Regions from separate parts of the Pelorhabdus sp. sgz311001 genome, predicted to be linked through region 2. Evidence: riboswitches for the same ligand, from Rfam matches in the RefSeq annotation. Region 2 holds a riboswitch; each other region holds the start of a gene.
The links. A riboswitch is a leader RNA that binds a small molecule or an ion and turns the genes downstream of it on or off. The one in region 2 is predicted to bind cobalamin.
Positions count from the first base shown of each region.

Region 1: it holds a riboswitch for cobalamin, as region 2 does, so the genes downstream of both, AC0MXB_RS00635 (GNAT family N-acetyltransferase) here and AC0MXB_RS04880 (hypothetical protein) in region 2, are expected to answer to the same signal.
Region 3: it holds a riboswitch for cobalamin, as region 2 does, so the genes downstream of both, cobT (nicotinate-nucleotide--dimethylbenzimidazole phosphoribosyltransferase) here and AC0MXB_RS04880 (hypothetical protein) in region 2, are expected to answer to the same signal.
Region 4: it holds a riboswitch for cobalamin, as region 2 does, so the genes downstream of both, AC0MXB_RS00565 (HoxN/HupN/NixA family nickel/cobalt transporter) here and AC0MXB_RS04880 (hypothetical protein) in region 2, are expected to answer to the same signal.

Region 1 is NZ_JBVXUT010000001.1:96,213-104,106, forward strand. Features, by position in the region: gene AC0MXB_RS00600 (hypothetical protein) at 1-77, shown strand, start outside; gene AC0MXB_RS00605 (hypothetical protein) at 184-774, shown strand; gene mmdA (methylmalonyl-CoA decarboxylase subunit alpha) at 1,238-2,767, shown strand; gene AC0MXB_RS00615 (hypothetical protein) at 2,881-3,042, shown strand; gene AC0MXB_RS00620 (sodium ion-translocating decarboxylase subunit beta) at 3,077-4,207, shown strand; gene AC0MXB_RS00625 (OadG family transporter subunit) at 4,227-4,538, shown strand; gene AC0MXB_RS00630 (biotin/lipoyl-containing protein) at 4,580-4,978, shown strand; cobalamin riboswitch at 5,137-5,317, shown strand; gene AC0MXB_RS00635 (GNAT family N-acetyltransferase) at 5,588-6,100, shown strand; gene AC0MXB_RS00640 (hypothetical protein) at 6,132-7,157, shown strand; gene AC0MXB_RS00645 (cob(I)yrinic acid a,c-diamide adenosyltransferase) at 7,270-7,851, shown strand; gene AC0MXB_RS00650 (hypothetical protein) at 7,870-7,894, shown strand, end outside.
Region 2 is NZ_JBVXUT010000001.1:935,076-942,969, reverse strand. Features, by position in the region: gene nikC (nickel transporter permease) at 1-411, opposite strand, end outside; gene nikB (nickel ABC transporter permease) at 412-1,335, opposite strand; gene AC0MXB_RS04885 (MATE family efflux transporter) at 1,423-2,553, opposite strand; gene AC0MXB_RS04880 (hypothetical protein) at 2,439-2,762, opposite strand; cobalamin riboswitch at 2,929-3,111, opposite strand; cobalamin riboswitch at 3,224-3,405, opposite strand; gene rpe (ribulose-phosphate 3-epimerase) at 3,611-4,264, opposite strand; gene rsgA (ribosome small subunit-dependent GTPase A) at 4,261-5,142, opposite strand; gene pknB (Stk1 family PASTA domain-containing Ser/Thr kinase) at 5,172-7,055, opposite strand; gene AC0MXB_RS04860 (peptidoglycan D,D-transpeptidase FtsI family protein) at 7,070-7,894, opposite strand, start outside.
Region 3 is NZ_JBVXUT010000003.1:290,976-298,869, forward strand. Features, by position in the region: gene cobT (nicotinate-nucleotide--dimethylbenzimidazole phosphoribosyltransferase) at 1-1,938, opposite strand, end outside; cobalamin riboswitch at 2,025-2,221, opposite strand; gene AC0MXB_RS10100 (cache domain-containing protein) at 2,402-4,408, shown strand; gene AC0MXB_RS10105 (M20 peptidase aminoacylase family protein) at 4,424-5,542, opposite strand; gene AC0MXB_RS10110 (alpha/beta hydrolase) at 5,627-6,532, opposite strand; gene AC0MXB_RS10115 (methyl-accepting chemotaxis protein) at 6,687-7,894, opposite strand, start outside.
Region 4 is NZ_JBVXUT010000001.1:84,854-92,747, forward strand. Features, by position in the region: gene AC0MXB_RS00535 (multicopper oxidase family protein) at 1-190, shown strand, start outside; gene AC0MXB_RS00540 (hypothetical protein) at 471-611, shown strand; gene AC0MXB_RS00545 (DUF2933 domain-containing protein) at 629-892, shown strand; gene AC0MXB_RS00550 (hypothetical protein) at 1,034-1,462, shown strand; gene AC0MXB_RS00555 (hypothetical protein) at 1,683-1,868, shown strand; gene AC0MXB_RS00560 (multicopper oxidase family protein) at 1,910-3,322, shown strand; gene AC0MXB_RS00565 (HoxN/HupN/NixA family nickel/cobalt transporter) at 3,611-4,357, opposite strand; cobalamin riboswitch at 4,482-4,663, opposite strand; gene AC0MXB_RS00570 (hypothetical protein) at 4,973-5,155, shown strand; gene AC0MXB_RS00575 (hypothetical protein) at 5,330-5,629, shown strand; gene AC0MXB_RS00580 (4Fe-4S binding protein) at 5,635-6,984, shown strand; gene AC0MXB_RS00585 (dipeptidase) at 7,092-7,894, opposite strand, start outside.

The DNA.
Region 1 (7,894 bases), 840 kb from region 2:
AAAAATATAGATTGATTTCCGATCCGATTGTGGTGATTCAAGAAGTTACTGATGTCGGCAATCCTTTCGAAGATTAACTACAAGGGCAATGAAAATACAATTGCATATAAGGTAGTATAGCAACACCTCTTGTTATTCGTTACCATAAGATATATTGGAAACGATTACAGGAGGTGTTTTTTTTTGAAACCGAAATTTTTTGATGATGACTATCCTTGCTTCCCCATGGAGGAAGAAAAAGATCCTTGTGATTGTCCCAATCATCCGGATCTTTATTTGTTGCGTGATGCAGCGGCTGATGAGCGCGGCGCTATTGCCGATTATTTAGAATGTGCTTTCGAAAATCCTTGTTTTGCCGATCTGTTTTTAGATGCAGCTGAAGATGAAATGCAGCATTATGTGGAAATCATGCGTTTGATTTCTCTGCTCGACTCGGTTCAATATGACATGCTTAAAAAAGATTTAAAGTTTTTAACAACGAAGCGGCTTGCGACGAAACCGAAGGCTTGGAAAAAGTATCAAGTTGAGGAGGAGGAAGACGCTCAGGTAGAACTTCCCAAAAAGAAGGATCTTTGTTTAATTCGCTGTCTTACAAAAGCAATTCAAGATGAACTTCATGCGATTAATAAGTATCAGCGATATATGAATAAAGCGGAAGAATCCATCGTGAAAGAGCTTTTTTGCGACCTAATGAATGAAGAAAAAGAGCATGTGGCCGAATTCACGGCAGCCCTGTTTTCGGTAACGCGGGAGCCTTTAGAAGAAAAAGATTGATCATTTTTCAGATAAAGTGATGTATGAAGCCTGACGGTTTACCTCTGGTCATGAGGTACTTTGTCTGGCTTTTTATTTGTGAAAGAGCCGGAAATACAATTGAATCAATTTGCATATGTTATTTTTGCATTAGATTAATAACAATAATGCATTGGTAACATAAAATAGAATAAACTATACTACTGTTATAAGTTCTAGTCTCTATGCAACCAAATGGAGCAAATGATGATTTTACTTGTATTAAAAAGTTGAATTATCGGTAATTTTGCAGATTTTTTATGAACTGCAAGAAAATATTTTGAACAATTTGGCTAATTTGTGGAATTTTAACAATGCAAGTTAGATCCCAAATATGCAATTTTATGTATGAGTTTTGTTATTTCATGTTCAAAATAATTTTATTGATTTTAAAATTAGCTATAATTCAAGTAAAATCTAAAAATTTTGGGGGCAGAGAGCTAGTATGGCTACAATTCAAGAAAAAATTCAAGATTTAAAAAAACGCCAGGAAGAAATTCTGCTAGGCGGCGGTAAAAAATCCATTGAAAAACAGCATGCCAAAGGAAAGTTGACTTCAAGAGAAAGAATCAATCTTCTCTTAGATACCGGTTCTTTTGTGGAGCTTGATCAATTTGTAACGCATCGTTGCGTAAACTTTGATATGGCTGGCAAAGCAGCTCCTGGTGAAGGCGTAACGACTGGCTATGGTACAGTGGATGGTCGTCTCGTTTACGTATTTGCGCAAGATTTCACGGTTATTGGCGGTGCTCTCGGCGAAATGCATGCAGCAAAAATTGCTAAAGTGCAGAGCCTTGCTCTGAAAATGGGCGCACCAATCATCGGTCTTGCTGATTCCGGCGGTGCTAGAATTCAGGAAGCTGTTGACGCTCTGTCCGGTTATGGCCGCATTTTCTTCAATAACACCATGGCTTCCGGCGTAATCCCGCAGATCTCTGTAATCATGGGACCAAGTGCGGGCGGCGCAGTATATTCTCCGGCATTAACTGACTTTATCTTCATGGTTAAAAATACAAGCCAGATGTTCTTAACAGGCCCTGCTGTTATTAAATCCGTTACGGCGGAAGAAGTTACAGCAGAAGCTCTGGGCGGCGCTATGACTCATAATCAGACTTCCGGCGTAGCGCAGTTTGCTGCAGAAAACGACGAAGACGCTCTTAATCAAGTTCGTTATCTCTTAAGCTTCTTGCCAAACAACAACATGGAAGAAGCTCCGATCGTAGAAACTGGTGATGATCCGGCTCGTGTCGATTCAGCCCTTGATTCTTTGTTACCGGACAACCCGAACATGCCTTATAACATGTATGATGTCATTAAATCGATTGTTGACAATGGCGAATTTTTTGATGTAGCAACGCATTTTGCGAAAAATATGATCACTTGCTATGCTCGCATTGACGGTCAATCTGTTGGTATTGTTGCCAACCAGCCAGCTGTTATGGCAGGCTGCCTTGATATCAATGCTTCTGATAAAGCAGCTCGCTTCGTTCGGACTTGTGACGCTTTCAATATTCCAGTTGTAACAATTGTCGATGTTCCTGGCTTCTTGCCTGGTACGCAGCAGGAGTACGGCGGTGTTATCCGTCATGGCGCTAAAATGCTTTATGCTTACTCCGAAGCGACTGTACCTAAGATTACGGTTATTACTCGTAAAGCGTATGGCGGATCTTATATTGCTATGTGCTCGAAAGAGTTGGGCGCTGATCAAGTTCTTGCTTGGCCTTCCGCTGAAATTGCGGTTATGGGACCTGCTGGTGCAGCCAATATTATCTTCCGTGGCGATGCTAATATCAAAGAAAAGACGGAAGAATATATCAGAGATTTTGCAAATCCCTACTATGCAGCAGAACGCGGCTATGTGGATATTGTCATTGAGCCAAGTCAGACAAGACCGGCTGTTGCCAATGCCTTAAACATGCTGGCGATGAAACGGGAAGATCGCCCGAAGAAAAAACACGGCAATATTCCTTTATAAGTTTCAGTTATTTTTACTGGGGTAATAACGAGCTTGGCGAGATTTTTAGCTGAGATCTTCTGCCAAGCTTGTTGTTATATATAAATTAATTATCGCTAGAAAGGAGAATATACATGACAGTACCTGATACAGTTGAAGGTTCCATCTTACTTAGCGTCATTGACTTCATTTTGAGCTTCGTTATTATTTGGGGTATCGGCCTTGTGTTATACTTGTTCCCTATCCTAAATAAATTTGGCACAATCAATGAAGAAAAGTTAAAAGGCGGTCACTAAGAATTATATTATTTAATAGGAGGTAAATACGTACATGTTTGAACAAATTGGATCACTGATGCTGGACATGGTCAATCAGACCGGTTTAATGCATCTATGGTATGGCAACATTATTATGATGATTGTCGGCATTGTTTTCGTTTTCTTAGCAATTGTGAAAAAATACGAACCATTACTCTTAATCGGTATCGGCTTTGCTTGTATCGTAACAAACGCTCCAGGATCGGGATTAGCAGACCCAGGCGGATTATTCTGGTATGCTTACCAAGGTGTTGCTCTTATTATTATTCCTCCATTGATTTTCCTTGGCGTTGGCGCAATGACTGACTTTGGACCGATGATTTCGAATCCAAGTGTTATTATTTTGGGAGCTGCAGCTCATTTAGGTATCTTTATTGCATTAATTGGCGCTAAAATGCTGGGCTTCTCCTTGGCAGAAGCTGGTGCAATCGGTATTATCGGCGGCGCTGACGGCCCAATGGCTATCTTCGTTACGATGAAACTTGCTCCGCATTTGTTACCACAGATTTCCGTAGCAGCTTATTCCTACATGGCGCTGATGCCACTCATTCAGCCGCCAATCATGAAACTGTTCACAACGAAAAAAGAACGTATGGTTATTATGACGCAGGTTCGTCCTGTAAGCCGTTTAGAAAAAATCGTATTCCCAATGGTAATCGCGGTTATTGTTGACTTGTTACTCCCTCCAGTTGCTCCGCTCATTACGATGCTGATGCTTGGCAACTTGCTTCGTGAATGCGGCGTGGTTGATCGTTTGGCTCAAACAGCAGCAAATGATTTGATCAATATCATCATCATTACGTTGACGGTTGCTATCGGTTCCACCATGAATGCTGATACTTTCTTGACTTTCGAAACGATTGAAATTATCGTTCTTGGTTTGATTGCTTTTGCTGGCGGTACTTTCTCCGGTATTATCGGCGGACGTATCATGTACAGAGTTTCCGGCGGCAAAATCAATCCGTTGATCGGTTCAGCTGGTATTGCTTCGGTACCTATCGCAGCGCGTGTTGCTCACGTAGTTGCTTTAAAAGAAAATCCATACAACTTCTTGATTATGCATGCTATGGGACCAAACCTTGCTGGTGTATTTGGTACGGCTATTTCCGGTGGTATCATGCTGGCGCTCCTAGGCGTTCACTAATTAAAGGAGGAAATACCTCATGTTGACATTTTTTATAGCCTTGATTGTGATTCTTATCGTTTGCTATATTTGGAAAGTAACATCAGAAGCGCAAGAAAAAAAGGAAGAGCAGAATCAGCCGACTACTCCTGCAGCTATGGCGGCAACGCCTGCAACTCCAGCAGTTGCTACGGCTTCGGTACAGCAAGAAGATGATAGTGAGCTGATTGCCGTGATTACGGCAGCGATTGCCGCTATTTCTGGTAGCGCTTCTGTAACTATCGTAAGTATTCGGCGTGGCAGCGATGCGTGGGTAACCGCTGGCCGCCAGGATGTTATGAACGGTTTTTGAGCAGTAAACAATGATTGTATGACACCAAAGGGGGATTTATTATGAAAAACTATTCAATTACAGTAAATGGTCAGACCTATGAAGTTGCTGTAGAAGAAATTGGCGGCGTGGCAGCACCTGCAGCTCCTAAAGCAGCAGCTCCTGTAGCAGCACCGAAAGCAGCTCCTGCTCCTGTAGCAGCAGCTCCTGCACCAGCACCGAAAGCAGCACCAAAAGCTGGCGGCCCTGGCACGAAAGTTGCTTCGCCTATGCCTGGTAAAATTATTAGTGTTAAAGTCAATGTTGGCGATGCTGTAAAAAATGGTCAGGAACTGATCGTTATGGAAGCTATGAAAATGCATAATCCTGTTCTTTCCAGCGCTGATGGCGTGGTAAAAGAAATTCTAGTCAAAGCTGGCGATCCTGTACAGGCTGGTACTCCGCTTGTTGTAGTCGGCTAAGCAAGGTTATAATATAGGCAAAAGAAACAGGCTAGGTTCTGCGGAATCTAGCCTGTTTGCGATAGTTTCATCTAGTAATAAAAAGGACGCTAGGACTATTTTTATCAATTTGACAAAAATGGGTAATGTTGTTATTATAAAATAAAAAATTTATTAATTAAATAATTTTTAGGATAGGTGCCGCAAGGCTTAATAGGGAAGACCGGTGAAATACCGGCGCGGTCCCGCCACTGTAATGGGGAGCAATCTCAAGATATGCCACTGGAACATATTGTTCTGGGAAGGTTTGAGGGCGCGATGATCCAGAGCCAGGAGAACTGCCTGTTCAATAATCACCATTTTTACCTACGAACGATAGGGAGGGGATTTTGCTACAATAACTTAGCTTCTTTTTTTGCTATGGCTATGACTTGAGCGCTTACACTTCCTAATCTCATTAGGAAGTGTTTTATTTTTTCTCACCCACGAGTGATGGGGAGGTGATTGCGCTCTGTTCTTGCCCTAAGCAGTATAGAGGATTTTGCGCTAGCTCCTGCCCTTTTGGCAGGAGCTTTTTTATTGCGGCGGCATGAGTATATTAAACAATTTAGTACAGGGGGAGTTTAAAGGGTGGAAGAAAAGCAAATTTTAGTACGACCAGTTTTAGCGGAAGAAATTTTAAAGGTACAGAGCTTTTTGGAAAGTCAGCTAGTAGAACTGTTTTGTCATAAGGGGAAACGTGTAAATATGACTGATGTAGCAGCTTTGCAGCGCACTTATATTCAACCTGAAGATTGTAATTTATGGGGAGCTTTTTTGTCGACAGGAGAATTGATTGGCACCGGGGCTGTGTGTAGGTATAATGATCGAATTGCCTTATTGAAAAATTTGTATCATTTACCGACAACTGCTGAGTTTGGTCGTTGCTATGTATCACAAAATTTTCGACGCCAAGGGATTGGTGCGCAATTGGTACAGACTATGTCATCTTTTGCAAGTGACCAAAACTATACAAAAGTTTACCTTCATACACATCATTTTTTGCCAGGCGGTTTTAATTTTTGGAAAAAACAGGGGTTCAAGATTATCTTAGAAGAAGATGGGCCTGAACAGATTGTACATATGGAAAAAGGACTAGCATAATCTTGAAATGATACTTGAGGAGGATTTTCGTTTGAAGCAAAAGATATTAGGAATTACAACTTTCACTTTATTATTGGCTATGAACCAAGCGGCTGCTGCCGCCCAACCAGATGGTGTGCAATTTGACGGAAATCTAGTGGTGCATGCTCGTTCTCAGCATGATGAAAATCCAGGGAATCGGAGTCGCACTGGCATAAAAACAACTTTGACCTTAAATGCGACTCTTCCGGTTGCAGAAAATGTATCGGCTTATACAAGGTTTACTTATCAGAGATTAAATAATAATTATGGCGTCTTTTCAGCTGACTATTTTTGCAATACGAAGCAAGAGAATAGTGCTTTAGATGCTTTCGGTATCAAATATCAAAATGCTGGTTATAAATATGTGCTCGGGTTGCAAGGCCTTACTTTAGGCGGCGGTCTTGTTTATGATAATACGTATATTGGCCGTCATGCTTTACCTTATGCTATGTCTGTTTCGAAACAAGTTGGTGCAGTGAATCTGAATTTTATTGGTGCAAAGACGAACTATCAAGGCAATCTTTCGAATGATAAATTTTATGTATTGCAAGGGACCTATGCGCCAGATGGACAATCTTCTCTTGGGGTGATGTTGGCAAGAACTTCTTACGGGAGTGATACGCGATCACGCTATGCTTTCGCAGATAGTACGGTTAATTATGTGAGCGTTTATGGCAGTAGAGCTGTGAATGATAAAGTGGGAATTTCGGCAGAACTTTTGAAATCAAGTGCTAAGACTGAAAATCAGGCAATGCAAATGTCGCTGAAGTATACATTAGATGCTAAAAATACCTTGACTGCCAGCTATTATTACGTGGAAGATCAGGCAGTTATGACGGATTATAATGCTACAGAAATGAGCGCCTATCCTAATAGCAATGCCCAGGGTTATTCGATTGCCTGGATTCATAAATTCGATAAGAATATTTCGCTGAAGATTGGCGATTATGATTATAAAAAAATTAAAGCGGTGAATCATTCCGGGGCGTCTACTGACAGAAACCGCTTTACGACTACTTTAACCGCAAAATTTTAAAGTGGGGGTCTTGGAAAGTTCCTTTATGGTTTCCTCTTGTTCATTTTAGGACAATGTGGTATAAAGACAGATAATGGTACTATACCATGAAGCGAAAGAAGGTGGATCAGCTGTGAGGGGCTATGTCCAAATTTATACAGGTGATGGTAAAGGAAAAACAACTGCGGCAATTGGTTTAGCCATTCGTGCTTTAGGAGCGGGAAAACGGGTGCTTTTCTTGCAGTTTATGAAATCAAAAAGTTATAGTGAACATCTCGTATTGAAAAATCTAGCACCGAATTTGACTGTTGAAACAATAGGAAAGCCCTTTTTTATTGCGAAGGAGGGAAGCTTAAGTCCGGAAGAATTAGCCCAATGGAGTGATGAAGTCGTTGTTTTTCCACAGGGAAAGCCGCCAGAGGAATATAAAGCGCTTGCAGAACAAGGTGTGAAACGAGCCGAGACGGCAGTAAGTAGCGGTGAATTTGATATTGTAATACTTGATGAAATTGTTGTGGCTAATTATTTCGAATTAATCAGCGATCAGCAGTTACAGTCAATATTAGCGAAACGATTAGAAACAGTAGAACTAATTCTTACGGGGCGAAAAGCTTGTAAGGCACTTATGGAACAAGCCGATCTTGTGACAGAAATGACAGAAGTTAAGCATTATTATCAGCAAGGTGTTGAAGCTCGAAAAGGTATTGAAAATTAGCATAAGGGGAGACGAAGCATGGCAGCTGTAAAGTGCGCAAAAT
Region 2 (7,894 bases):
GGTATTTAGTATATTTCCGCCCAGCATACCGGCAATAGCAATCGCCAGCACGATTCCCGGAAAGGCTAACATCATATCAACTAGACGCATGAGCGCCATATCCACTTTACCGCCTAAATAGCCGGAAAGAATGCCAATAAACGTTCCTACCCCTGAAATAAGAACAACTAGGGATAAAGTCATGAGCAGAGACGTCCGCGCTCCATAGAGGATTCGGGTCAAGCAGTCACGACCCAGTTTATCTGTTCCAAGTACATGTTCAGCCGATGGTGCCAACAGCGAATGCCGCATTGTCGCCTCATAGGGGTCATATGGCGCTAGCCATGGCGCAAAAATGGCAATAGCAGCAATTAACAGTACTAAAAACGAATACAATCCAAACAAAAATTTGTCTTTTTCTCTAAGTGACACTTAGTTCCCGCCTTTCTTCAGCCGTGGATCAAGCAAAGTATAAGAAATATCCACTAATAAATTCATTGCTGTATATAACACGGCGATCCAAAGCACAAACCCCTGTACCAGAGGATAATCACGCATCTCAATAGCATGCACAGCCATCTTACCAAGTCCCGGCCAGGAAAAAACCATCTCAATTACAGCCACTCCGCCCAGAAGCCACCCAATAGATAGCCCCAGCAAAGTAATGAGCGGTAAGCAGGCATTCGGCAGCACATGCCGCCAAATAATTTTTTTCAGAGGAAGTCCTCTAGTCTTTGCACCAATGATATAATCTTGCCCTAGTTCCTCTAGTACGGCAGTCCGCACCTGCCGCGTATATTTTGCGGACATGGCAATCGCTAGGGTAAACGCGGGCAATACGATTCGGTCCAAAGACACTACACCGCCAGCAATAGGAAACAGCCGTAGTTTCAGGCCAAAAATATACAATAAAATAAGTCCTACCCAAAAACTCGGCATGGACACGCCCACAAAAGAAAAACCGCGAATCAAATAATCTACGGCGCGATTTCTATATACAGCGGAAAGAATACCGCAAGGCACTGAAATAAGTAGCATCATAACAAGAGCTGAACCTGCTAGCGCCAATGTACCAGGCAAACATTGCCAGAGCCGCTCAGCTACAGGCATTTTTGCCGAATAGGACATGCCCATATCGCCTTGTAAGACACCAGTAACCCAACGAAAATACTGAACATGAAATGGTTGATAGAGACCTAACTGAGCCCTTGTCTCCGCAATTGTTTCTTCCGACACAATGGTATCTCCTACCTCTAGCAGCATAGCTACTGGATCCCCTGGTGAAAGATACATTAGGCAAAATGTCAGAAAGCTTACGCCAATAAGGGTAATGCCCATTTGCAGCAAACGCTGCATAAATTGTTTTTTAGTCAAGACACCCGCTCCTTTGTTTTAGCTATATTGTTATTTGGGAACAACGCTTCTTTTTATCAACGCTTCTTTTTATTTTTCTGCAATGACTGCAACTTTTTTGTTAAGCCCTGGTAAATAGATCCAAAGAAATATCGATCTTCCCAGGCTGAATACCGTAAAGGCCAACCATATGCCATGGTTTCCTAATAATGGTTCTCCTAATAAAAAAACAATGAGACAGCCCAATAGCGAATAGAGCATAGAATTCCTGATAGGAGTCGACAATGTTGCGCCTGCAAAAATGCCATAAAGCTGCAGCCCCCAAACAGCGCTCAAAGGAAATAGACCGACCCAATATATATACATGTCAGCTAGTTGCTTCACTTCACTAAGATTAGTAAAAAGTCCAATCACCGCGTTTTTAAATAAACAAACCCCGCCAAACAAAAGAAATGCTGTAACCCAGCCCCAAAATGCAGTTAATTGGACTGTACTTTTGTACAACTTACCATCTTTTCCTCCTATGGCTTTCCCCACTAATATTGTAGCGGTATTGCCGATCCCGCCGAGCAAATTGGCCATAACAAAATGAATTTGCATCAATACAGCATTAGCCGCTAGTACAACCTCCCCATATCGCATGCCGTATATAGCCATCAGATTATATACTGACAAGAGGCATACTGTTCGTATAAATAAATCCCTATTGACCTTCATCATGGCGGTGAACGCCGCTATATTACATAATATCGCCAAGGAAATCCCGGTAATTGACACTTCTTTGATATGGTAAATCAAAACAAGCCCTAGGACCGTAGCCGCTATTTCCGAAATGAGGGTTGCTGTTGCCACACCATCGGCAGCCATGCCCCCTATCCGAACAAACAGTAATACCAGTAAAATATTCAAGATGTTCATGAAGATCTGTAAACACAGGGACAGTTTGACTTTAGACATGCCTGCTAGCCAGCCATTTATTACATAGCCAGTCAATACAAAAGGCGCTCCCCAAATTCGAATATCATAATAGGTTTCTGCTAATGTCCTGACAGCATCACTCGGTGTCACTAGCATAAAAGCGGCAATTTTGATTGGATACTGCAAGACTACAAGCAGTACGCCCAAAATAAAAGCAATCGCCATAGGCCGCAACAGCGCAGAGGTAATAGTCTTTTTATCTCCTGTCCCACTAGCCTGCGCACTAAACCCAGAAGTACTAATCCTAAGAAAACCAAGCGCCAATACATAGTATTGAAAATCAAAGTAGCAATTGCTACGCCGCCAATATAAGCCGCCTGAGGGAATCGCCCCATGACAGCCGTATCGACTACGCCAAGGAGTGGTGTTGAAATGGAAGAAATAATCAATGGAACAGCCAAGCTGAGAAATTTTTTATTATCACTACTCATTGCTGCAGCAAAAATGGTCACGATACCTCCATAATATTTTCATAATTTACACAAGAGACTGTACATTTGGTAAAACACACAAAAAAATCTCCTGACGTAAAGTCAAGAGATTTGAAAAATAATTAAAATGTTTGCTAAAAAGCATCTGTCAATTATCCAAATCCCCTCCCCGTCGCTCGCAGGTATAGCGGTGATTATAAAATAGGCAGTTCTCCTGGCTCTAGATCATAGTTTATCCAAACCTTCCCAAGACGTTTGTCTCAGTGGTATTTTTTTGGACTCACTCCCTATTACAGTGGCGGGACCGCGCCGGTACTTCACCGGACTTCCCTATTAAGCCCTTGCGGGCACCTACTTTGACATATTTAATTAAACCCTGCTCGGAAATACTAAAAAACCTCCCTGCATAAAACAGGGAGGTTTGGCATCACAAGATAAATTATTCTCATTTAATCCCCTCCCCATCGCTCGTGGGTAAAAAAACGGTGACTGACAGATAGGCAGTTCTCCTGGCTCTAGATCATAGTTTATCCAAACCTTCCCAAGACGTTTGCCTCAGTGGTATTTTTTGGACTCACTCCCTATTACAGTGGCGGGACCGCGCCGGTACTTCACCGGACTTCCCTATTAAGCCCTTGCGGGCACCTATCCCAAACTATGCAATTTTCATTATACATCATTTTACATTTCATAATTAGTATACCATTTATCACAATATATGTCAAACCTTTCAAAATATTGCGTGTTTAATTTATAATAGTATCAAGATAAACTCAAAAACAAAAACGCTTAAATCCTTTACATTCCAAGGGATTTAAGCGTTTTTCATTTTATAAATAGTAAACAGGAACATATCACCGTTAAGAAATTTAGCAGCCTTTTAAAGCGCGAATCACTGCTGCTTGATCTTTCGCGGAAAAAACAGCTGATCCAGCGACTAAAACCGTAGCGCCTGCTGCAGTAACAATATTGGCATTAGCAGGGCTGATGCCACCATCGACTTCAATTTCCGTTTTGAGATCCCGCTCTTCAATCATGCGGCGCAAACGTGCAATCTTATCGGTTACTGCTGGAATAAAGGCCTGACCGCCAAAACCAGGATTTACACTCATTAATAATACCATATCAATATCTGGCAAAACCTCTTCAATCAGGGAAAGCGGCGTTGCCGGGTTCAGCGAAACACCTGTTTTCATATTTTCTTTATGGATTTCCTGTAAGAGCTTATGAAGATGCACTGTCGCTTCGGCATGAACTGTTAGAATATCGGCGCCAGCTTTCGCAAAAGGAATTACATATTCCTCAGGCTTTTCTACCATCAAATGCACATCAAAAGGCAGCTTAGTAAAAGAACGAATAGCAGCCACAACAGGCGCCCCAAAGGTCAAATTCGGAACAAAATGACCATCCATAACATCAATGTGAATATAGTCGGCTCCCACTTCCTCCAGCTTCGCTACTTCAGCGCCAAGCTGAGAAAAATCTGCCGATAAAATTGAAGGAGCTACTTTTATTGTACTCATTTTCCATATCCCTTCTTATTAGCCTGCGCTTCATGCAGAATTGTCACATAGTTTTCATAGCGGCTCGACGAAATTCTGCCTTGAGCCACAGCTTCCTTCACTTGACACTGCGGCTCTTTATCATGAAGACAGGAACTAAATTTACATGCTTGTGGTAACTCATAAAACTCGGGAAAGCAGGTTTTCACAGTATCCTCCGGCAAAGTGATTTCCGTAAAGGAAAATCCTGGTGTATCAACAACAAAGCCGCCTGACTTCAACGGAAGCAGTTCTGCGTGACGCGTTGTATGGCGTCCCCGACCAATTTTATCACTTACCTGCCCCGTTTTAAGCAGTAAGCCTGATTCAATGGCATTAAGCAACGTAGACTTTCCGGCACCGCTTGGTCCTGAAAAGACAGTGATTTCACCATCAAGCAAAGCACGTAATTCGCTAATTCCTGCTTCGGATTTTGCATCGGTAAAAAACACTTTATAACCGATACGGCGATAAATTTCTGCTACGGCTTCCATCTCATCGCGGTCAGCTAGATCCACTTTATTAAAGCAAAGAATAGGCTGCAGTGCACTCGATTCCACAAGAACTAAGAAACGATCAATCAAATCAAGGGAATAGTCAGGATTACAACAGGCAAAGGTTACGACAACTTGACTGATATTAGCAACAAGCGGACGCTTTAATAGCGAAGTGCGGGGATGAATTTTCTCGATGATTCCCTTGCCTTCCCCTGTTACCTTATAATCTACTTGATCGCCGACAACTAAGGTAAACCGTTCTTGTTTCATTCGTCCCTTCACTGTACATAAAATTACCTTTTGATTTGTCTGGACACTGTAATAGTCGCCATAAGCCTTTACAACAACACCTGTCATTACCATAGATATCTTCTGAGCACCAGCATCTCTCCTTATAAATTTTGTTCCTGTGACAAGCTACCATTAATATAAAGCTGAACCCGAACTGTTCCGGTTCCTTCTAACTGCTTTTCAATCTTATCGCCTGGTTTATGAACATTTTCATAGACAACGCGCCGTCCATTGCTATCGGTAACAACAATTTGAACCGTCTGGCGTGCTGGCCCTTCCGGCACAGTCACCGACAGACTTCCGTGTTTTACCCCACCGCCTCCGCCGCCTTTCGCAACAGTAAAATCAACGGCAGTTCCTTCCGCAATTTCAGCACCTGCGGCAGGTCTCTGTTCCAAAATCGTACCAGCAGGATATTTATCACTGACCGTCTCAGTCACTGAGCCAGCCTTTAATTTAAGATTTTCCAGCTGCGCTGTCACAGTGGAAAGCAGAGCGCCCTTAAAATCAGGCAATGTCACTTTTTTGACAGCACTTTTATTGACTACAAGATCCACTGCTGTTCCCTTAGCGACTTGTGCCGGTGGTCGCGGATTCTGACTGATAACTGCATCAGCCGGCACCTCGGAAGAACTCTGCTCATCAACCCGTCCGACTTTAAGACCGGCATTTCTGAGCGCGGCTTCCGCATCTTTACGATTTAAGCCGCGTAAATCAGGAACTGTAGCAATTTCCCCACCACGACTGACAATCAAATTAATCGTTCTTTGTTCCTTTACAACACTTCCAGCTTCCGGCGACTGTGAAATGACCTGCCCCATCGGAACTTTGTCATTAAACACTTCGGATACTGACACGCGAAGATTCCGGCTTGTCAGTATGCTTTTCGCTTGTTCAACCTGTTTGCCTGTTACATCAGGTACAGTGACTTCTGCTCCGCTCCAAAATTTACCGAAAGCGAGAAATGCTCCGCCAGCAAAACAAAGAATAAAAAAGACGATAAAAGCTAAAATTAATTTTTTATTATAAGGCTTCGGCTGTACTCCGTTTTTTGCCACAAGACGCGTAGGTTCATGACCAGCTTCTTTTAATGCCTCAGACATGCCTGAAATCATTTGCGTCGGATACTCTTCACGCGACAGAAGCCTTGTGCTGTCTTCACGCATATAACCTTGTGAAAGCCTTAAGTCATTAATCATTTCACTGCTTGTAGCAAAACGGTCAGCAGGCAATTTTGCCATCGCTTTCATGACAATCGCTTCTACAAGCGGCGGAACATCGGGATTGATTTCGCTCGGCGGAACTAGCCTTTCTTGAATATGCTGTATGGCAATTCCAATTGGTGAGTCACCGTTAAAGGGAACTTTGCCTGTAAGCATTTCATACAAAACTACACCTAACGAATAAATATCCGATTGAGCACTCACTGGCGCGCCTTTGGCTTGTTCGGGCGAAAAATAATGAACAGAACCAATAATTGTACCTGTATGAACCATCGTTGCTGAAGTGACAGCTCTGGCAATCCCAAAGTCTGTAACCTTAATCCGCCCAGAACTGGTAACCATAATATTATGAGGTTTAATATCACAGTGGACTAAATGGTTTTGATGGGCATTTTCAAGCGCTTGGGCAATTTCATCAGCAATTCTTACGGCTGTCTCCACAGGTAAAATGCCCTCGCGATCAATCTTTTCTTTTAAGGTTTCGCCAGAAATAAATTCCATTACAATATAATAAATATCGTCATCTCGTCCGACATCATAAACATTTACAATGTTAGGATGAGATAATTTTGCCGCCGCCTGCGCTTCCCGGCGAAAACGCCGCACAAATTCTTCATTGGATGTAAATTGAGAACGCAATACCTTGACTGCCACATAGCGATCCAGTAATTCATCATGAGCACGGTACACTTCCGCCATACCGCCACCGCCGACGAGTTCGAGCACTGTATAACGATTATCAAGTGTTCGATTGATAAGCAAAACCATTCACCTCCTTAATGTAGTGCCGTTTCAAATACTCTACGAGCAACAGGGGCCGCTACAGCACCACCGCCGCCACCATTCTCTATAATCACTGCTACAGCGATAACGGGATTTTCCGCCGGAGCAAAACCAATAAACCAAGCATGATCATCACCATGGGGATTTTCCGCTGTTCCTGTTTTACCAGCAACCGTCACGCCGCCTAATGCAGCGCCGCGGCCCGTACCTTTTTCTACTTCATAAATCATCATCTGTTTCATGAAAGCAGCCACTTCCGGGGTTGTAGCCGTAAGCCATGTTTTCGGCGAATTCTGCCGCAAGATGCGACCATCATAATCCACAACTTTTTGAATTAAATAAGGTTCCATCATCTGTCCATTATTGGCTAGCGCCGCTGCCAGCATAGCCATACGCAAAGGCGATGCCACCAAGCTACCTTGACCGATTCCCGTCTGCGCCAAATCACCATCGCCAAGATCTTTAAAATTCGGCAAACGAGGCTTTTCTCCTTCTAAAGATTCATCAAGAGCCTTATCAAAGCCAAATCGTTCATAGGCTTTACTTAATCGGCTGCGACCAAGTTCTAAAGTCAACTTACCAAAAACGACATTGGAAGATACGGCAAAAGCCTGGTTGACGGTGAGATCACCATAGGCTTTGTCTTGAATTTCATGCAACACATAATCAGGCGGTATTTTTAAAAACCCATCGGATCGATATATTTTTTGCGGATTTGCCAGTTTTTCATAAAATGCAGCCTCGGCTGTCAAAGTTTTCATGGTCGATCCTGGCGGATAAAGCCCCTGCAGGGCTCGATTTAAAAGTGGCGCATTTTT
Region 3 (7,894 bases), on a different contig from region 2:
ATCTTGTCGCAATGCCCCTGGCCCATCCTGCGCCACAGAAACTTCAGCCTCGCCAAAAGTTTTCATATCACTCAAAACATGCAAAGAAGCATTAAAAAGCGAAAATCCTAGCAAAGCGCCCATTCCCGCCGGCTTCGTAAGCTGCAATGAAAAATAAGCGCAAAGGTCTAGTTGCGTCAGCGTTTCTGTCGCTTCTGCCGTAAAGGGCAAATGAGATGCCACCAAATGGTCTTTTACCGTCGAATTCAGCTCAACAGCAACCAAAGCAGCTGCTAAAGCAGCGTCATCGTCTAAAACAACTGCGCAACCATAGCTGGCAGCACCTAAAATTAGGCCTGCTAAAAAGCAGATATTCTGTGAATATTCGAGTCTTGCCAATCGTGGCAGTAAGGTTTGGCCGTCGCTTCGGGCAAGCAGGTTCTTGACCGCAACCATCTCTTGACTTACAAGTTCTAGGCTGCCAATGCCAATAATCTCGTTTGATAGAGCGGCTTGCTTGCTAAAGTCAACTCCCGCCTGAATCAACTGCCTCACACCTTGTTCCGTAGGAAATTCGGACGCTTCTTCGTGACGGCAAACAAGAATCTCTGCGCCAAAATGCTTGCTAAAAGCTTGAAGCACTTTGAACTTTGCTACAAACTCATTCTCGTTTTCGCTGGATTGGCAAGGACCTGTTAAAATCAACTTCTTGTCGCAAGATCGGGGCCGTGGCTGACCGATAATGCCTGCTAGCTTTCGCCCAAGTTCTTCAAATGCTTTAAGACTCCCCAAAGGCTTGGTTAAATTGTCGAGACGAAGTTGGCATTTTTCCATAGCCGCCTCATCTAAGGGCCTAATACTTGGTAGCTCCGACTCGCTTTGATCTATTGCAGCTAAATTTTGCCGCCAAAAACTGAGACCCTCTGCTGACTTAAGCCAGTCACCATCAAAGAGACGACACGCGCCCTTTAATAAATCAACAACGACGGAGGCGCCGATCGCCTCGCCAAGTCTTACGCCAACATCCACACACGCTTCCAGTCCAAGAAAAGATAAGGCAATGCGATGAGCCGGTTCCCCTGACAAATGGGATGACAAAATATAGGGCTGACAACGCGGTGAAATAGCATAGGCAATCATCGCCGCAGCTGTTGTATTCAGTCCGTCGATCACAACAGTCGCACGGTTTGCAGCGCAACCTAAAACAACGCCTGCTAAAGCCCCGATTTCAAACCCGCCAATCTTGCTAAGTACATCGAGACCATCACCGCAATCAATCTGATTTATAGCCAGAGCCTTACGAACAACCTCGATTTTCACCTTCATGCGACTATCTGATATTCCAGTTCCCCGACCAGTTACAACTTCTGGAGCTAATCCAGTAAAAGCTGCTACAATCGCTGCACTAGCCGTAGTATTGCCAATTCCCATTTCGCCAAGACAAAAGCAAGTATAACCTTGTCTTACTCTTTCTGTGACGAGAGCAATCCCCGCTTCGACAGCGGCAATCGCTTCTTGCCGCGTCATTGCTGGACCTTCCGTAAAATCTTTCGTTCCATAGGCAATTTTTCGTTGCACAAGCCCTGGCACAAAGGATAAATCTCCCGCTATGCCCATATCGACAACCACAAGATCGGAACCGGAATAATTAGCAAAAGCATTGGCTGTACCGCCTTGGGCTAGCAGATAATTTGCCGTCATTTCTTTAGTGGTCTCAATCGGATAGGCACTGATACCTTGTTTGGCAACACCATGATCGGCTGATGCCAAGATAATAGCACTTTTAGGCGCAAGCGGCCTTTCCTGCCGAGTGATGCCAGCATATTGAACCACCATTTCCGCTAGTTTTCCTAGCTGGCCTTTACTTGACGAAAGTTCCTGCAAATGTCTCTTTGCTTGCGCCATAGCTGCTTGGTCAAGCGGCTCTATGTTTTGTATTGCTTGTTGTAATAAATCCACCGAATCTCCCCCATTATCACGATAAATTTTTCATAAAAAAAAGACTTTTGGGAGTTATCGTTCCCAAAAGTCTTTTTTTCCATAAAGACTATCTTACAGTTTAGGCAGGTTTCCTGGCTCCCGATTCATTAGTATCCACGCCTTCCCCGATAGCTGAGTGGCAATTTGTGGAACCTCCTCGGTACAGTGGCGGGCCCGCGCTTACACATGGAAAACCATGCTCAGACTTCCCTATTATCCGCTTTTACCTTCTAAAAGCAGCACCTAAACTAAATTATCTAATTGCCAAAATTATAGCAAGACGTTGTAAGAGCGTCAAGACTCTTAAAGAAAAACAAGAATAATTTTTGCAATTTTCCTACTAAAAAAAGGAGTTCTCGCTGAAATCGCAAATATTATAGAATAATATTTTTCTTCATTTTTCGACAATTATGTAGAATCGAAAGATTCAAAGGAGGACCCTATGAAACTAGACACGCTAAGCCGTCAGTTTCGTGCGTGGACAATTTTACTAATTTTAGCGCCCAGCCTCCTCACGATGGCAATTTATGCAGCAAATCAAGTCAAACTTGCCAAACAGCAGAATTTAGAACTCATCAGCCAACGGGTCGCTTTTCAGGAACGCCTGATTAACTACTGGCTAGATGAACGGGCCAATGACATTCTCAGTCTAAGTGAAATAGAATCCATTCGCCAGCTTGATTATAAGCAATTCTATGATATGCTGCAGTCAGTACAGCATAGTAATAAAAATTTTGATTCTCTATCGTATATTGACAAAGACGGTTACTTCCGTTTTTCTACGCTCAATCGTCCGATTCAATTTCCCCAAGCAACCAATCAGCCTTACTATCAAGCCGCCCTTGCTGGTCGAAGTTCGATCTCAGATATTGTAATTGGTCGCAACAGCGGTCACTCCATTATCAATTTTTCCTCACCGATTTATGATCGTCAGGGACAATTCCAAGGCGTTTTGCTCGGATCAGTCCGAACTCAGACGCTTGAAAACTTACTGCGAGATAACTGGATTGGCAAAACAGGCGAAATTCTGCTTGTCAATCAGGCCGGCGTTCTGCTGACTGAACCACGTTATCTAGAGCAACTCATTGAATCAGGTCAAATCGAGACAAGCGCTAAGTTAAAAATGAAGTTGCCCATAGAGAATTTACAATTAATTCAGCTTGGCCAAACAGGTACAGCCTCCTGGATTGACTACCAGGGAAAGAACGTGCTTGTAGCCTATCATGCTTTACCAGAACGAAGCTGGACGCTTATTGGGTCCATCCGTGAAGAAGAAGTTATGGCCCCACTGTATCAACAGCTTAAAATCATGGGAATTGAAATGCTTTTGCTGCTATTATTTATCTACCCGATTGCAATCTGGGCAACCCGTCAATTGCAGCAACCAATAACTTGGCTAACTGAGCAGGCCAACCGGATTGCCAATGACGACTTCCGTTCACTCCGTGGTTCTGATGCCATGAATATGCCACAAGAACTGCGTCTGCTCTGCCAAACTTTCATTGCTATGAGTCTTAAGATCAAAGACACGATTGGTCTGCTCCGCGAGAAAGAAGCACAGCTTGAAGAACAAGTCGAAAAAATCCAAACAGTAAATGCCTGTCTTGAAGGTGAAATTTCCGAACATCAAGCAACACAAAATTTGCTCTACCATTTAAACATTAATCTGGAAAATAAAGTACTTGAACGGACTTATGAGTTGCAGGATGAACTGGTGCTGGCAGGCCGTGTCCAAAAATCAATGCTGCCAATCGCTCAGGAAAACGACAAAGTAAAGATCATTCCGCTCTTTGAACCGCTAAACATCGTAAGCGGCGATTTTTACGGCTATCAATGGTCCGCCGCAGGCGACAAATTGCATGGTTATTTACTTGACGTGACAGGTCATAGCGTAGCCGCCGCGCTCCATACCTCAGCAATCAGCAGCTTGCTCACGGAAACTATGACCAAAAAAGGGGATTGGACGCTAGATTCGCTCTATGAACTAAACGAATATCTACTACATTATTTTCCTGATAACACCTTTGCAGCTTTACTTACTTTCACCTTTGACTTTAAACAGCATACTTTATCTTGCATTTCTGGCGGCATTAACTATTTCTGGACTGCTAGCAAAACCGCAAGCACCATGATTACTTTACCAGGAATCTACCTTGGCATTGCTAAGAATCCTGAATTTGGCACGATCACTCTGCCGCTCGAAGACGATGCTGCCTTTTATCTCATGACTGACGGCCTCTATGAGAGCCTACAAGGCGAAATGAATGATCACTGTCACAACTTTGACGCTGCCGTGCAAAAGCTACAAGACCTTAGTAAAAGCAAACCTCACGACGACTGTTCCGCCTTATGTTTTGCTATAAAGTCCTTGCAAAAAGATACACAAAATCGACAGCTACTTGCTAATCAGCAACCGCCTGATTCTGTGTATCAAAGAAAAGAAAACTAGTATTCAATAAAGGGCCTATGCTTTTATTCCCAACAGTTTATTGACAATATAGCAAAGAACCGCGATTCCGTCACCTAAAGCAGCTTGATCAAACTGCATACTCGGGCTATGAAGTCCTGGTGTTAAGTTTGCGCCTAAACCAATATAGCCAGCTTTTAGCGAAGGCTTATGCTTTACAAAGTAATGGAAGTCTTCGCCGCCTGGTGTTGTAATTGGATCCAACAGGCCCTCTTTACCTAAAACAGCCGTAATCGCCTCCGCTGCTAATGCGACCATGGCAGAATCATATTCAGCAGCAGGACAACCGCCAATCAATTCGATCTTCGCTGTTGCGCCCACTGTTGCCGCCCCATTTTCGATCGCCCGAATCACTTTTTGCTGCAATTCTTCCATCACTGCATTGTTTTGCGCTCTCAGGTCAAAAGCCATTGACGCTTTATCAGGAATTGCGTTTAAAGCAGCGCCGCCCGCCATCAGCTTCGTCACCTTAGCCGTAGCCGGAATCACAGGATTTACGTGAATTGCGTTTACTGCGCTAACAATAGCCGCAGCTGCCTCAATGGCATTCACGCCTAAGTGTGGTCTAGCGCCATGAGCTGCCTCTCCCGTAATTTCTGCTGTCATCATATAACTGGCGCCATGGCAAAGCGCCGGAGTTGCCTCGCCAAGCTTGGCTTCCTGAATATGACGCAAATGAATACCAAACAAAATATCTACATCATCAATGGCGCCATCTTCAATCGTCTTTAAAGCGCCAAAAAGTTTTTCTTCAGCTGGCTGAAAAATGATCTTCAGCTTGCCTTGTTGCAATCCTTTGGCCGCCACGGCTTCCGCTGTAGTTAATACCATTGTGCTATGCGCGTCATGACCGCAGGAGTGAATCGCACAAACCTGACCATCGATCATATGAGCCAGCGCATCCATATCAGCACGGAGCCCTAAAGTTGGCCCGGGATTACCGCTATCTAAGACACCGACAACGCCTGTTCCGCCAATCCCTCGCGTCACAGAAAAACCAGCTTTTTCTAAGGCATCGCCTAAATAGGCTGCTGTTTTTACTTCTTCAAAACCGATTTCCGGTATAGAGTGAAGATAGGTCCATACTTCTTTTGCTCTTGCTGCTAAATCTGTCATTTTATCACCTTCATCATAGAATAAAAACCTTCATAAAAGAGTTGGATTTGTCTTTATAGTAGCTTGGCTGAAATTAAAAGTCAATTATTGCAAAAAAGCAAGAACCTGCTCCAAATAAAGTTCTTTCGCTTTATGAAATCCCTGTACATGCTTGGCACCAGGAATAATCACAAGCTTAGCTTGCGGATAAGCCTGTTGCAATTTTTGACTTTCAGTAACGGGTATGGTTATATCACTATTGCCGTGAAGCAGTAACAACGGCCGCCCAGCCAGCTTTGCTACATCCCTTAGGGGACTCATGCCGCGAGCGTCAATACCAGTCATAAGCGGAATCATTGTAAGTACCGTCTCATTAAAGGGGAATGATGGTAAATGGGTCCAAACAGTCAGGTGGTCGGCCAAATAAGAGCGTAAGTCCGCAAAAGGCGAATCCGCGATGACTGCTTTAACAGCGCTTTCCTCAGATCCAGCTACAATAGCCGTTGCCGCCCCCATGGAAAATCCGAAAAGAGTAATCGACTGATTCAGATCTTGTCGCGATTTTACAAAATCAACAGCGCCTAAAAGATCACGCACTTCTAGTTCCCCTACAGAGGTAAGGCTTCCTGCCGATTCCCCTGAATTGCGAAAATCAAAGAGCACTACATTATAGCCCTGTGCCACTAACGCCTGCCCGAGAGAGAGACCAGGCACATCGTCTTGTAAGCGGTTTTGTCTATAACCATGCGCAAAAATTATAGTTCCTTTATTTTCTTTGGCTGGCAGCAACCAACCTGACATTTTTAGAGAATCTTGACGACTAAAAAAGCTTATATTTTCATAAGTCAGCCCAGCCTCACTTGGTAACTCCCGCAACGCCTTACGATGTGGATGAGTCAAGGCCCAGCCGATATAAGCCGATAGGCAAAAAACAACCAGTAGTAGCAATGCTAGCAAAGCTCCGGCAAACTTCATAGCTCGCTTGCTGCGCCAGAAGCAGAGTATATTCATTGTCAAAATCCCCTTCAACTCCTCTTACTAGAACAAAATTTACTGTCAATTCAAGTTTTAAAAAATAAGCGATAGCCCGCTAACAGGCTATCGCTTATTTTCGCGCCAAGAAGTTTATTTTCCTACTAAATTGTTTATTTGATTTATTGCGAAGCTAAATTTTAAATTGGCTGACGGACTTTTGTAAATCCTGGGCTGTCTGCGCTAAGCTTTGACTTGCGGCAGCAATTTGCTCCATAGAAGCCGACTGCTCTTCCGTAGCGGCTGAAACAGTTTGCGTCTTTTCTGTAGCTTTTTGACTCTGTTCATCAATCGCTTTTACTGACAGAACAATTTTTTCACTGCCGGCGGCAATATGAGCAATTACATTGGAAATATCACGAATCTGCTCGGAAACTTGATCTATGAGTGCCGTAATTTTGGTAAAAGCGCTGCCTGCGGCATCTACGACGACACTGCCAGCTTTCACTTCTTCATTGCCTGTCTGCATCGCCAAAACGGCTTTATTGGTTTCGCCCTGCACTTCATAGATTAAAGCGGCAATTTGTTGCGCCGCTTCTTGCGACTGTTCCGCTAACTTACCTACTTCACTAGCAACAACAGCAAAACCGCGGCCTTGTTCCCCAGCACGAGCTGCTTCAATCGCTGCATTCAGCGCTAAAAGATTAGTCTGACTCGCCAAACCTGAAATGGTATCAATAATTTGACCGATTTCTTTTGACTTATTCCCCAGATTCATAATAACCTGCGCTGAATGATTGACTGCGTCAGTAATCTTGGTCATTTGGCCGACGGCATTCTGCAGAGAAGTCTCCCCTTCACGGGCTGTTTCGGCTGTTTGCAGCGAATGATCTGCTGCTGAACCAGCAGCTGCGGCGACCTGCTGAATTTTGCCAGACATATCAGCAACAACCTGAGTGGCTGCGTCAACAGCACAGAGTTGCTGCTCCGCTCCAGAGGCTACCTCACTAATAGAAATTGCCACTTGATTTACCGCCTGAGCGGACTGATCAGAACTAGCGTTCATCTCTTCGGCTGACGCAGCAAGCTGCTCAGCCGACTGCATAATCTGCCGAATCATCTGTTGGAGATTTTTACGCATTTGTTCCAAGGCCTCTCCTAAATACACTACCTCAGCAACACCTTCAACCGCAATGGTTCGACTTAAATCCCCTGCCGCCATAGCGCTAGCGTTAGCTGCAAGATTTTGAATTGGCCTTGCTAAGCTCTTAGCCATAACTAGAGCGCCGCCTACAGCCAAACACAGAATCAGAACTAGTAATAACAACATTGTCAGCACCGCTTTTAACACAGTCTGATTTAATTCCGCTGCTGGCAAGTAGGTTATAACACCCCATTTGT
Region 4 (7,894 bases), 850 kb from region 2:
CAATCCAATTGGAGAATGCGCCAGAATGAAAAAGAATACCATTGCTGTAGCTTCAGGAGAAACTTGGGATATTGAATTTATGACGAATAACCCGGGCAATTGGCCCCTTCATTGTCATATTCCGCATCATACCGCTAATAATATGATCAAAGAATTAGGTGGTATGTTTACCGTTATACAATATCGTTAAAAATCCTATAAATCCAGAAAAGCTGCCAGAGTCGGCAGCTTTTTTTTATAAATTGGTTTATTCTCTTACCGTATAACCTGCATCTTCTAGGATATGGAGGCGGCTCATCTGGTGGTGGAGGTGCTGATCGGAAATGGTAGTTTATCAAATGCTTAGAAACAATGTTGACAGCAAAGTGAAAAAGCAGAAGTTCTTCAATAGTTCTTCATAGTTTCTTCATAAAGGTTTGGTATGATAAAAGCAATCCAAGTGCAGTAGCAAGCAGAGAGAGGGATGCATCATGGAACCGAATAAACAATTGGATATGCCAGAAGAAGTGAAAGAAACTTATACGCCAGGGCAACAAGTGGTTTTGAAAATATTGCAATGGGGAGCATGGACACTCGCGTTTGCAGCGATGCTGTATGTTATGCACGCATAGCCAAGGAGGAATCAAAGATGGGATGTTGTAAACAATCTCAGCCTAGCAACACTACTCAAGGGCTGCAACAAAACTGCGGCAACAGCCTAAAACATATGCTCATGATGTTTGTCTGCTGCTTGCCCCCTATAGCAGCGGTTCTGTTATTAAAGATAAGCGGTTATGAAGGGACGGCCAGTTACCTAGTATTTCTTTTATGCCCGTTGATGCATCTGTTCATGATGAAGGGAATGGGACATAAAAAGCAAGAGCAGGTGGATGATCCCAAGGCGGCAAAATAAAGAGGTCATGCCTCATATATAGGGATTGCTGCTGTTAAGGTAAAGCGTATACTTAAACGATGTGAACTGGTATTTGATATGAGTGAGTGGGAGTTTTGTATAAAAGAAAAAATAAGTCAAATAAAAATAGGAGTGAAAAAAATGATGAAAAATAAAATGGCAAGCTTGATGATTGGCGGATTGATTACGGTATCGGTATTAGGCGTGACTTTCGGGATCAATTCGATTGGAAATACAGCGCAAAAGGCGGAACCCGGAACCGAATCGAGCATGATGATGCAAAGCGGGGCCATGAGTCCAGACATGATGAATTCACCGGATATGCAAAAGCAGTGCGGTGAAATGATGGCAAGCCCGGAAATGCAACAAACGATGAAAGCCATGATGAAACAGCCTCAAATACAAACTATGATGAAACAAATGCTGGCAAGTGATCCAGAATTTAAACAGATGATGTCTGATTTAGTGAATAACGCAACTGATGAAATAAAAGTAGATGGTACGCAAGCGCCATCGACAAATCAAACGCCTGCAACAATGGATCACAATGCGCATCACGCAGCGCAGTAGTGCCCCTCCATCTCTGGGGAAGCGCTAGTTTTCCCAGGGTTTATATAAAAGGGTTGCCTAGTGTCGTGTGATGCTAGGCAACCTTTATACTCGTTGCTTAGATTTGAGCCTTTTAGTATAAAGTTTTGGAAAAATAAAGAAACAAAAATTTTGTTGAAATAACATGTTTATTATTATAATAAAGATAAGTGCGATTACCAAATAAAAAGGAGTGATACACATGATGTATGGCAGCATGATGGGTGGATTTGGATTCGTTTTTATGGTGATTTATCTGGTAATAGTGATATATTTCTTTTATTTGTTGACTAGCATTACCAAGTCAGTAAAGCGGATTGCAGATAAACTGGATAGAATGCCTGTACCATCTTTCAATAGTGAGCAGGAAAAGTCAAAAATAGAGTAAAAGTAGTAAGCAAATCGTAGGTAGGGGAGGAGGACAGGAAAGTGAGAGGCTGGATGAATTGGAGAAAACAGGTTGTTACGACAGCACTGACAGTATTCATAGCGACAGCTACGGCACAAGCGGCTGACGTAAGACTAGAACTCAAAGAAGCCAATTGGGAACTAAGACCGGGACTGTCTACACGGGTATGGAGCTATAACGGCAGTGTGCCGGGAACGCCGATTATAGTACAGGAAGGAGAACGAGTTGTCGTGGAAGGTGTAAATCACCTTCCAGTTGTCACGAATATTCATTGGCATGGGCTATTGGTGCCAAATGATCAAGACGGACCCAGCCGGGTCATTAAGCCAGGCGAGCCCTTCCGTTATGAGTTCACCGCGAATGAGTCAGGTACATATTGGTATCACTCGCATTATCGCCCAGTAGTGACTCAAGTAGATATGGGGCTGTATGCACCTTTTATTGTGAAGACAGCAGCGGATCGTAAATATAGCGGTGACCATATCTTGGTTTTGGACGATTGGTACCTAGATGCGAATGGCAAGCGCTTAGATGGTACCGCGCGGGGCGACATGGAACGGTATGGCAATATAGAGACCGTGAATGGCAAGACCGGAGATGCGATTCCTCCTTTAGTCTTTCGTCAGGGAGAACTCCATAAATTACGGCTCATTAATGCATCGACAGCTGCCTATCATACCCTTCAACTGCCAGGGCATCGTTTTAGAGTGACCCATACGGATGGACATCCTTTAGTGGATCCTTACATGACAGATACCGTCACGCTAGCCCCTGGTGAGCGGATAGACGTGGAAGTGGCAGCGGTAGGAATAGCTGGTCAGCAATATCGCTTGATTAGTGAACGCCCCGAACTAGGCATGATTGTGCCGATTGTCTACGAAGGGAAGGCGGTAGCACCAGTAATATCTCCCTTTGTGCCGCCTGTATCGCGAGCGTTTGCTGGTATGCAGGATGAATCGCCTGACTTTACACTGGAATTAGGTTCAAGGATGGATATGGCTAGCATGACAGGTGGCAGTATGGCTGGAATGCAGCATGCGGGACATGCTATGGCGATGTCTATGCCCCAAGATGGGGCGAGTAAGATGCAGTGGACCATCAACGGAAAAGTGTTTCCCAATACAGATCCAATAAAGGTAACGGTGGGCCAAGTAGTCAAAGTGCGATTTTGGAATAAAGACACCCAGGGAATGCACCTGATGGATCACCCTATCCATGTTCACGGCGCCTATTTCCAAATCGTGTCACAGAATGGACAGGTGCCAGACCGAGAAATGTGGAAGGATACGGTGAATGTCCCAGCTGGACAGTATGTAGATGTGGCTTTTGTCATGAAAGAGGCAGGAAATTGGATGCTCCATTGCCATATCTTAGACCATGAAGATGGTGGAATGATGACAGAAGTTGTGGCGCAGCCTGCTAGCGAACCATAAACGAGACAGTAAGTCCTCCTCCAGCAGATACGCAGCAAGATGGTAATAACGAACATGCAGGACACCATAGCTCTAATAAGTAACGAAACGTATACGAGAGCAGCCCTTTTCTTTAAGGGGCTGCTCTTTATCGTTCAATTCTTAGGAAATATCTTTTAAATAGCATGAGTTATTCATCGTTTCTTCAATATTCCTTGAAAGAGAGTACCCCTATCCAATAGTATCAAGTTGGATAGGGGTACTCTCTTTTGTCATAGCATTTTTTATAAATTTTAAGACTGAATTTAGTTAGAAAAATTCGAGCGGAGGCAGAAGATCACTGGCACCTAATAGGAAGATTGTACCTACTGCAATACTATATAAAGATGTAGCAATCGCTAATCCCTTATAAACTTTGGGGTTCCTAGTTGCTTGTCCGTAGCCATTTAGCAAAAATAAAACCATTATAATTTGACAGGAAAATAAACCTGATATAAAGGCAAAGACGGCTGTTAGTCCAAGGGTAAGTGTTCCTGCACCAGCAGCGGTGGTAAATAATAAAATTTGCGAGGCGGTTTCTCCTCCGATACCATGGATGATCCCGACACCGCAAGCACTACCAGGTCCTAGAGCAATTGGTTGCATGTCTCTTTCAGTAGCTTTTCCGGTTATTTTAACCTTTAGCCAGTAGTAGACTTTTTGTAGGACATTGAATAATAGCTGCCATCTATTAATGAAAATAGATTCTTTTCTATTTTGAATAAGAATCACAATCAGCCATAATCCCAAAGTAATTAATGTTACTCCAACAACTCGTTCCATTACTGTATCTATCCATGATGGAACTGATTGGCCTAATACAATGGCAGCTCCACCAAAAAACAAATTCACTAAAGCATGACCAATTATATAGTATAACGACAAAAGAAATCCCTTTTTTTTAGATTTCTCAGCACCAACAAAGTCGGTAATAGCAGCAATGTGATCCCAATCAATCGCGTGTCTTGCTCCGAGAACAAAACCCAGCGAGATAATTGCAAGGACTTCCAAATTCATTCAATGTAACCTCCCGATTTTTTCGAGCGAATAATAGTAAAAAAACACTCTTGCTATAAGGAAAGAGTGTCAACTTGCTGAATAGAAAAAAGTGCAAATCGCCTCCCCATCGCTCGTGGGTAAAACGGTGACTATAAAATAGGCAGTTCTTCTGACTTCGGTTCATCGTATTCTACGCCTTCCCAGAAATCTTTTTCCAGTGGCTAAATTGTAGAATAGCTCCCCATTACAGCGGCGGGACCGTGTTGGCATTGCACCAATCTTCCCTATTAAGCCCGAGTGGGCACCTATTAAGACGATATGGAATTCTGTTACAGAATAAACCAAACCATTAGCGATGTCAACAAAGAACTGCGAAAAGCGCAAATTATTCAACAGTTTGATCTTAGCACCGGCCGTATACAAAAGAATATCAAAATAAAGAGAAAACATGGCAAGTGTAGTGGACGAAAGGGAACTAGTTTGGTTGTTTTGATTTTCAAATAGCACGAGAAGTTCACAATACATTCATAAGAAATTCATAATTGATAGATATAATAGGGGCAGTAAGAATGCGGATAACGAGTGAATCAAAAGTCATTGTTTATTAATCAGTCACGTGGAGGAAAGTTTTTTATGAAAAAGTTTTATGTTGTAAGCGCCGTATTAGTTTTTACTTTAGGATTCTTTTTAGCGGGATGTGGAAATTCAGCAAGCAATCAAATGCCGGCAACGAATCAGAGCACGACGCAGCAAGTCGATCACAGTAATATGAATCATAACTCAATGGACCACAGCACAATGCAAAAGACTGAATAACGATGATAGGCATTGAATGCTATGAATGAGGAGGTTTGTTAATTGATTAATATATTTAAAAGACGGGGTAGTTTTTTGGTAATTAGTTTTGCAACCTTACTTCTGCTTGGTATGTCTACGATGAATACTTTTGCTGCAACTAGTGTGGAGCAACCAAAGCATGAGATGGGGAACATGACGCAAGATTCGATGAGCGGTCATGATATGAACTCCATGACGCATGAGTCACAAGGTAGTCACAATATGGGGACTATGTCACCCAATGACCATAATGGTCATGATATGAATTCTATGACATCTGATTCACAAAATAGCCATGATATGAACAACATGAATCATAATGGACACGGCAAAAAGGAGGCTGAAAACGACAATCCTTGGCCTGTTCTCTATGGATTTGGTGGAGCTATTTCAGCAGTCATCCTTGTTGCTGGAATTATGAAATATACTAAGCTGAAAGGCCAGGGAGTGTGAGATAGATGGAGACGAAAATACCTGAAACCAAAGGCAATAACTTGTTAAAAGCCATATTAAAAAGCAAATGGTACCCAGGAATTTTTCAAATTCCTGTTGTGATTATTTTTGCTTTTATCACATATGAATTGTTTTTTGGCCCTGTCAGCGCCCATGAAAATTTTGGCACTGCATTAACCTGGGTACTGTGGTGGCCACTGATTCCGCTGATTTTTCTTTTGATGGGACGATTCTGGTGTGCTATTTGCCCTTTTGCGACAGTGAGTGATTTTGTGCAAAAGATTGTAGGGAATAATCGGCCTGTTCCCCAGTTTCTTAAGAAATATGGGATCTGGATTATTGATGCTTTTTTTATCATGATTACCTGGGGTGATCATGTTTATGGAATTGTAGAGTCGCCACGCGGCTCAGGGGTTATGATGCTGATTATTGCGCTAGGAGCCATTACGGCAGGGGCCTTTTTTGAACGCCGGGCTTGGTGCCGCAATTTATGCTTCTTAGGTGGGGTCGCCGGTAACTATTCTCGGACAGGGGCATTGGAACTGAGAGGAACGCCGGAAAAATGCAGTAAGTGTACGGTAGCCGCTTGTTACAAGGGCGGTGAAAAAGCACCAGGCTGTCCGATGTTTGAGTTCCCGAAAACCATGGATAACAGCGCTCGCTGCAATCTATGCGGTTATTGTGTAAAGAACTGCCCCAATGATTCTATTACCATTTCTGTTCGTCCGCCTTCTCGTGAACTTTGGTTTATTAAGAAGCCCAAATTTGAAGAGTCTGTTTTGGCTACCGTCATTATGGGAATCGTGTTTGTCCAAAATATTACCATGCTGGAGATTTGGACTAAGGCCCAAAGTTTTCTAGAAAATATTTTAGGCACGCAGGAGTATGCTATCACATTTACGGTTATCTTTCTCATTGCTATGGCCATTCCAGTGTCTTTATTGTATATTAGCAGTTGGGTGGCTGGAAAAAGTAATGGAGAGTCAGCTCATTTAAACTTTGCTCGCTTTGGATATGCTTTGATTCCGCTGGATTTATCAGCCCATCTGGCTCATAATTTGTTTCATTTATTAGCTGAAGGAAAATCTATTTTATTTACCGGTATGTCAGTAATCGGAATGAAAGTATCTGAACAATCAACCGCGCTGGTGAGTGTGGATACTATTCAAATGTTACAATATGCCTTGCTAGTTATTGGTGCTCTAGGCTCAATATATACAGCATATCGAATTGCTAAATCACAATATTCTTCAGAAAAAGTTACTGGATCTGCTTTGCCCTTTACTATACTGATCATCGTTTTGACAGTAGCAAATATTTACTTCTTTATGCTGCCTATGATGCATCGTATGTAATGCTTTGCTAGCCACAAGACGACGATAGTGAGTTAAGACAATAGTTACTAATATATTAAAAAGGCTAAGAAAAATCGCTTGCTGCGAATTCTTCTTAGCCTTTTATTTTATTGATTTAGCAATGAGTTTCCCAGTTTGAGGGATTGTTCAGCCAGATTGTTCGTATAGTTACTCAGAAATTGAATAGCTTGCTTCTTGTCTTGTCCATAAATTTGCAGGGCTTCTTTTTCTATGTCATCTTGAGCTGTGAATTCTTTTTTTTCAAAGAAATCAATTTGTCTATGAATATTGCCGATTACATTTTGATAGCGTACATCTGCATAGCGTGATAGGTCTCTAAAGGTCCAATAGGCGGAGTCGGGGGAATATTGGTTTGTTCCAGTTTGGAAAGCGGCAGGAATCTCAGAATTGCCGAAATACCATGGCGTAAATACGCTGGTGCAAGGCGTCGCCATAGCTCGCCAAGTTACGGCGCCTATTTCTGACGGTAGCCACGGTCGTGATTGGCAGACTAAACTTATTTCAGTATTGATACTGCATAGGGTTCTTTCATCTGTCTGGTGCGGAGAACCTTTTTTGTACCCATTCGTTAAATCATAAGGTGTTCCCTCATAATGGTCACGCAATATCCTGATTATATCAATCGGGGTAATGGTTGCAATCTGTTCTTTCAGTAATTCTTCGGCCCGCCATTGGCGGCGGGTATTATAGGGATCATTTAGTTTTTCTGGCGCAGCATATACTTTGGCAAAGTTAAAAGGCTCTTTTCCATCATACCAACCCATTTTTTTTGCATAATCAACTACATCACTTGAGTACATAAAATTATCAGGATTGGCAAAGTCAATTTGGCCAATTCGAAAGATATTAGCTCTAACTCCAAAGGAATCATTGGGAACCCGTTGCGCAA